One region of the Mucilaginibacter paludis DSM 18603 genome, then DNA from elsewhere that is predicted to be linked to it. Evidence: riboswitches for the same ligand, from Rfam matches in the RefSeq annotation. Region 1 holds a riboswitch; the other holds the start of a gene.
The links. Region 1 has a riboswitch for thiamine pyrophosphate ahead of thiM (hydroxyethylthiazole kinase). Riboswitches for the same ligand answer to the same signal wherever they lie in the genome.

Region 1 (3,652 bases):
CGGGCTGTCGCTGTTACCAACATGTATCCCTGCCGCGCCGCAATGCACGGCTACCGGCAGATTATCATTAATTATCAAAGGGACATTATACCTGTCTAACAGATCTTTCAACAGCAGGGCCTTGTTTAAAAAAGCCTGGTCCGATAGGTTTTTCTCTCTTAGTTGCACCATATCAACGCCACCTTTAATGGCTTGTTCAATCACCCAAAAAAAGTCCCGGCCAAGGCAGGCGGCTTCGTCGGTAACCAGGTAAAGTCGGTAAGGGAAATTGCCCATCACGCTTAGCTTATTTTAAGTGTGGTAAAAAACTCTTCTTCAGTAAGGTTATACAAAATGTCGAGTAGGTTAACCTGTAAACTTCCGGGGCCTGCGGATAGGTCAGCGGCTATTTCACCACATACACCGAGCAGAGCCATAGCAGCTGTAGTAGCCAAAAAAGCATCCTGCGGATTTACCGCCAAAAAAGCGCCGGTTAAAGCCGTAGCGGTGCAGCCAAGGCCGGTAACCTTTGCCATGAGGCTATTGCCGTTTGAAAGCCGTGTTGTGTTATCGTTATTAACAATAATATCCGTAGCGCCCGAAATGCAAACCACACTGCCAAACTCATCGTTAAGCCGTAGCGCTGCCGAAACAGCATCATTACTTTGGTGAACGCTGTCGACTCCTTTGGTACTGTTGCTTTGGCTTGCGAGTGCCATTATTTCGCTGGCGTTTCCTCTAATCACTGTGGGCTTAAGTTTTAAAAGTTGTTTCAATACCTCGTTACGGTAGGTTGTGGCACCTGCGCCAACCGGGTCAAGCACCCAGGGCTTGCCAAGCGTATTGGCTTGTTCAGCAGCAATCAGCATACTTTTAACCCAGTACTCATCAAGCGTGCCTATATTAATTACAAGCGCTCCGGCTATGTTAACCATCTCGGTTAATTCGGCATGGGCATGTGCCATAATAGGTGATGCTCCCACGGCCAGCAAAGCATTGGCAGTATTATTCATTACCACATAATTGGTAATGTTGTGTACCAGCGGCGAGTTTTGTTTAACGGCGATAATTTGCGCCCAGATTTGCTCCTTCATAAAATAGCTATTAAATAAATTAAATGGCCAAGGAGCTCTTTTTGAATAAAAAGATGCAGAACTAACATTTACTTTTCCCTTCGCCGGCATTATCCGGATCAGGTTCAAAGGGTATCATCTCAGTGCCTGTGTTACAGGTACACCCCTAAAGCCGTTGTAAAAGTAAGCAGAATTTATTTTTTCAGCGAGTTTAATTAGCTTATCACATCCGGTTAAATATTGATTAATATCATTAGCTTTGAATGCACTGCCATATTCGGGCTTTGTTTAACCATGATAACCTGAGTTTTAATTTGTAAATGTTTTTTACATTGTTTAATCTGCGGTTGGCCCTTTAAAATACAAACCAATTGTAAGTCGTTTGATCTGATTGTTTAGATCGGGCATTTGTCATCGCCATTTTACAGCTACTCAATTTAAATAATCCAATGATGGATACTTTCAATAAACGGATCATTTACAGTATTGAATTATCCATGCTGATTCTGGCTTGCCTGCTGTTTGCATCCTATTATGATATTAAGCGGGCTAACACGAGGGAATTGTGGCTAAAACATTCGGACGAAGTACTGGTCCATACCGGCCGTATTCAATTAGCTGCAACTGAAAGTGGCATGTCTGCAAGGGATTTTATGCTGACAGGCGACCAGGCATCAGTTACGCGATTTAACCAGGTCAGCAATCAAGCTTTAAAGGAGCTTGATACGGTTAGACATATTACAGCAGATAATTTAGTCATTCCGCCGCTGTTAGATTCGGTAGGTAAGTATCTCAATATACAAACAGCATTTTCAAAACGAGTTATTTCATTACGTAAATCTCAAGGCCTGGCACCGGCTCTCGCGCTTGTTCAAGCTGGCAAAGGTAAAATAGATGCAGATAGGGGTGCTTTTTTTATCAGGCAGGTTGAGCATAACGAGAATGGATTACTGAGTGTGAGAAAGGCCGAGTCTAAAAAAGCCCTTTCAATAGTTAATATAAGTTTGTTTACCACTGGCGCCTTTATTTTAGCGTTTATTGTGATGTTGCTGAAGCGGGGCCGGAAAGAAGCTAAGGATCGAAGCAGGCTGCTCGACCGTTTGATCAGGAATAACGAACACAACAACATCGCAGAAAAATTGGCTTCCCTTGGCACCTGGAGCATGAACCTGGATACTCAGGTGGTTAGCGGGTCTGATGAAATGTACAGGATCTGGGCGATAGATCCTGCAAAAACGGAGAGTGTTTTTGAAAGTTTTATTCAAAAGGTACACCCGGAAGATAGGAACTTTGTGCTTCAAAAAACATTGGATGTTGGTGATAAAACGAATGTAGAAAGCTATAATTTTAGAATTTTAAATAACGGGCAGATCAGGTATCTGAATAATGGGGTAACGGTGATACGCAATGCCGATCATAAGCTCCATACCATTGCCGGCTATGTGCAGGATATTACCGAAAAGCGGCTTGCAGCAGTAGATTTGGAGGATGCCCATATCCAGCTGACTACCCTGTTTAACAGGATAGGGGAGGTTTTATTTTCGAGAGATGTAGTTGAAAACCGATTTATGCGGATATCTGATAACTGCGATCAGATTTTTGGTTATAATCCCGAAGAATTTAAGGCCGATCCTGAATTGTGGATCGCCGTTATTCACTCCGAAGATCGTCATCTGATCGAATCCGGAAATGTCATGTTGGCACAAGGCGTACAAACGGTTAACCAATACCGTGTGATTCGTAAAGACGGTGCTGTACGGTGGGTTGAGAATAAAAGGGTACCTTGGGTGGATGCCAAAGGTACCCTGGTACGGGTTGACGCGGTGATAAAGGATATTACCGAAAAACGTTTAGCCGAGCTGGAGTATGACAGGATGATTGCAGACGTTGTTCAGCGCAATAAAACCCTTGAGCAGTTTACTTATATCGTTTCGCATAATTTTAGGGCACCGGTGGCCAACATTATAGGTTTAAGCCAGATTTTGGATCTGTTGCCGAATGCTAATCCGGCTGAACAAATGGCAGTGATCAAACATATCCTTTCGTCGGTAAATAATCTTGATCATATCGTGAAGGATTTGACGATGGTTTTGCAGGTACGCGAACCGGTGAACGAAAAAAAGGAGACGGTATATTTTAACGATTTGCTAACCGATGTTAAAATGAGTTTACAACCCGTCATCAACCAAAATAATCTGCAAATTAGTTGTGATTTTAGCCAGGTTGACCGCTTGTTCACCATCCGGAATTATCTGTACAGCATCTTCTATCATTTGTTGTTAAATAGCGTTAATTATCGCCGCGAGGATATTGTAACGATGATCAGGGTAGAGGCTTATCAAACATCGGATCATCTGGAACTGGCATTTACAGACAATGGAAAAGGGATTGACCTGGTTCAAAACGGTTCGAAATTGTTTGATTTATACAGCCGTTTTGATACCAGTATACAAGGCAGGGGCATGGGGCTGTTTATGGTAAAAACACAAGTAGAGGCTCTTGGCGGAACCATCGGCGTAAAAAGCAGCCTGATGAAAGGCACAAAGTTTAACATCATACTCCCTTTGATGCCGACGCAGTAAAACCAGGTGTCGCCATCC
Region 2 (3,652 bases), 820 kb from region 1:
GCATCACCACGGTGAGTGCCTGTAAGAATCAGACCAAAAGGTAATAAATTACTTTCCATGTATATTTTTATAAAAGAAAAAAACTATACGTTAAATCTTTGACACGTGTCAAAAAAAACATTTCTTCGCCCTGATTAGGCTTAGCGCTTCCTGACTAATAAGTTAAGGTCATAATACCAGGCCTTTCGATGAAACAAAGTTGCTATCATTGACTTTGAATATCATTTTAAGGTATTGATGTAGGGCTTACCTGTTACAGTTATCTGCTTGCTGTTCAGCCAGATTTTTTGTTTAACATGGTTCTGGATCACAGCTTGGATCGTATCGGTTTTCAGACTGCCATACCTCATCAACGTATAACTAAAATTGTTACTATCGGTATGATCACTAAGGATCAACCTGATGGTATACTGCGGAGGCAAGCCAGCCTCCTTTAGCAATAGAAATCCTTCTGAAGCGTCATATCCGGTATGCTGAACCAGGTTATATTTACCTTCAGTCAAATAATAGATTTGTATGCTGTCCTGGGTAAGGTGTCCTGAAGCACTGGTATCAAATACACTGGTGCCATTTTTATACCGGGTATCAAAATCCATATGCATGTCGGCAACCGCGCAACAATCTTTTTTCTTAGTGCAGGCATCAAGCGTAATGGACGCAGTCATTACGATCACAGCAAGCCCGGTTTTAAATTCGTGGAGCGATATCATAAAATACTTTGACTTTATAGTTGAATGAAAAATTTAAATTACTATCAGGAGAACCTTCGATATCAGGTGCCCCGGGAACAAAATTACCAAATGAAAAATAACCGTTGTAGCTCCCATACCATCCCCAATTCATATGGTAATAGTTAAAATAACGGGTTTGCTGTTCCAGGTGAAAGCCGTCTCTAGGATTTCCTACGCGGACTTTAACCAACTTAGTATATTGTTTATAACCATCACAGACCCATTCGTGGCCGTCATCATAAGTATTGAATATCAGCCAGGTTTTGCCTTGCTTTCCGCCTGTTAGTATAATTGGCCTCCCTGCCTTCAAGTTAAGCATCACAGGTGCCGGTGTCCCCCATTCAGGATCGTAGTCAACCGACTTAACATTATAATTATAGGAATTTAAACAATTTAATGTTTTATCGCCATCGGCGCCAGACCCATCACAGCCATAGTCCATACCGACATTGTCTCCGATATCCCTGATCAGTCTTGCCGCTTCCGAAGTACCTGTGTAAGGCGACATGGAAGCCCAGCTGTAAGAAGAAGGGTACTGATTTTTGTACATGACCTGCCCAATAGCGATAGCAACGCAACCAGCAAGTGCTTTTCCATTATTGAGGCTGCAATTTTTAATTGGGCAATTATCGTTAAATCCGCTTCCTTGCCCCCAATAAGATTGTAGTATTGGATTAACAGCATCGTTCAGGGTACCTAAACCCGGGTCGGCGGAAGATACCGGCGTTGTACCGCCGCCTGACCCGCTTCCGGCGTTAGCACTCGCATAACGTTTAAAGTTTACGGAATCCCGTAACACTGTGAGCCAACGATTAAATCCTAATGGCACATGGGCTGTATCCAAATGGCCCTCATCTGAAAATGCCAGAATGGCCGGTAAACGCTTATCTGCGGAAATTATAGCAAATCCGCTTCCTGAATAATTAACCGCATAAGCTGCTGGTACTTTTTGCTGGTCATAAACGGTGAAGTTCTGAACGCTTTCAGCGATATCGGCCGTAGCAGAAAGGGACTTTTTGCTGTACGATGTAAGGTATTTGCGTGTCCGGGTTGCCAGAACAAGTGCGGAGTCCCTGGAAATGAAGTTCGTGTCGGTTTTTAAAGTAAGTAATTCTTTGGCAATATCAGGCGATGATGTATCCTGGATAATTTTCTTACAAGATGTCAGAAGCGCAAATAAGGCTAAACCGGCGCAGCATGTGTGGATAAATTGTTTCTTCATAGTGAAATAAGGTAAATTAAGTTGCAGCATTAATAAACTTAAGGGAACGGTGTTGAAGAAATCGGATCAAACTCCAATGTACTTGGGTGCACTCCAAGCTGTTTAACTTCCATACGCAGCCATTACGCTGATCATGGTCAATGGGTTTGATCTCAGCCTCAATTCGGCACCCCAGTAATTATGCAACTAAAGTAAAGATTAAATATAATACTGGCTATCACAAAACAAGAAATATTTTCAGCCCTACACTTTTCATGCGTTATGGTAGTGGATGACTTAATAAAGTTTTGAACCAGATCGATGCGTTTTAATAAGTCTGATTTATTCAGACTATTAACACGGCCTTAATCATTATTACAGCACTTTAAAATCAGGAATATATATATTTAACCTAAGACGTGAGTTCAGTTTAAGCGGCTAAAAGTAATCGTTCCGTTAGGATCAATAAGTAATGTGCTCGGTATTCCCATAATCATAATAGTGGGTAGCTCATCCAATATCTTTTCCTGCACAATTCGTTTATTCAATTATAAATAATCATTTAAACTTGAAATTTAATATTGGACAACAATCCCTGTAACTAATTTCAAAAAATAAAATTTCATCGGTACGGTTAAAATATTAATTCTAACTTTACAAAAACTTTAGGGGTGCCTTGTGCTGAGAAATACCCTTTGAACCTGATGCGGTTAGTACCGCCGAAGGGAAAAGTAGAACAACCTTTTTTGGGTTGTTTTTCCTTCCTTAATACGGGTGCATTCCTATCGTTAGAAAATTTCTGGCCAAATGGATATCACCGTCAATCAAGAAACTTATTCCGTTAGCGATGTTTGCTCCTTACAGCAAATACTAAACCCTCTTTTTCCGCAACCGATTACCGGAATTGCTGTGGCCGTCAACCAGGAGATTATTGCTAAACACCACTGGGCATCTCATTTTCTGAATCCAGGAGATCATATCACCATCATCAAAGCCACGCAAGGCGGATAAAATTGCAAAGCAATGAAAAACGAAAGAACACCAAATGAACAGGCGATCAGCCGGTCACCATTCCCGTCATCGCGTAAAGTGTACGTCAAAGGGCAGCTGCATGATATTGAGGTTGCCATGCGGGAAGTACTCCTGAGCGAAACCAAGATTCACGGACGGTTCGGAGAGACTGAACCTAATGCCCCGGTAACGATCTATGATACCAGCGGGCCCTATACCGACCCGGATATCGACATTGACGTAAAAAAAGGTTTACCCCGCTTGCGGGAACAATGGGTAACCGGCCGTGGCGATGTAGAACAGCTGGGACACATTTCTTCTGACTATGGAACACTCCGTGCCCATGATCAAACCCTGGATGCTTTAAGATTTGCACACATCAGCAAGCCTTACCGCGCCAGGCCGGGAATGAATGTATCCCAAATGCATTATGCCCGAAAAGGGATCATTACACCCGAAATGGAATATATAGCGATCAGGGAAAACCAGCGGATCGATCTTTTAAAAGAGCAGCTGAACGGGCAGTATGCGGCCATGGCACACCAGCACCCAGGTCAAAGTTTTGGTGCCAATACCCCAAAAGGCTATATCACGCCAGAATTTGTACGCGCCGAAGTTGCTGCCGGGCGGGCTGTCATTCCATCCAACATCAACCATCCGGAAAGTGAGCCAATGATCATCGGACGTAATTTCCTAGTGAAGATCAATG

Region 2: linked by a shared signal. The riboswitch ahead of thiS (sulfur carrier protein ThiS) and the one ahead of thiM (hydroxyethylthiazole kinase) in region 1 are both predicted to bind thiamine pyrophosphate.

The regions. Positions count from the first base shown of each region.
Region 1 covers NZ_CM001403.1:7,280,598-7,284,249, forward strand. The annotation lists gene thiE (thiamine phosphate synthase) at 1-276, opposite strand, end outside; gene thiM (hydroxyethylthiazole kinase) at 282-1,073, opposite strand; TPP riboswitch at 1,132-1,230, opposite strand; gene MUCPA_RS30945 (PAS domain-containing protein) at 1,502-3,634, shown strand.
Region 2 covers NZ_CM001403.1:8,097,421-8,101,072, forward strand. The annotation lists gene MUCPA_RS34240 (hypothetical protein) at 222-710, opposite strand; gene MUCPA_RS34245 (C10 family peptidase) at 688-1,953, opposite strand; gene MUCPA_RS39380 (hypothetical protein) at 2,358-2,480, opposite strand; TPP riboswitch at 2,590-2,677, shown strand; gene thiS (sulfur carrier protein ThiS) at 2,740-2,943, shown strand; gene thiC (phosphomethylpyrimidine synthase ThiC) at 2,956-3,652, shown strand, end outside.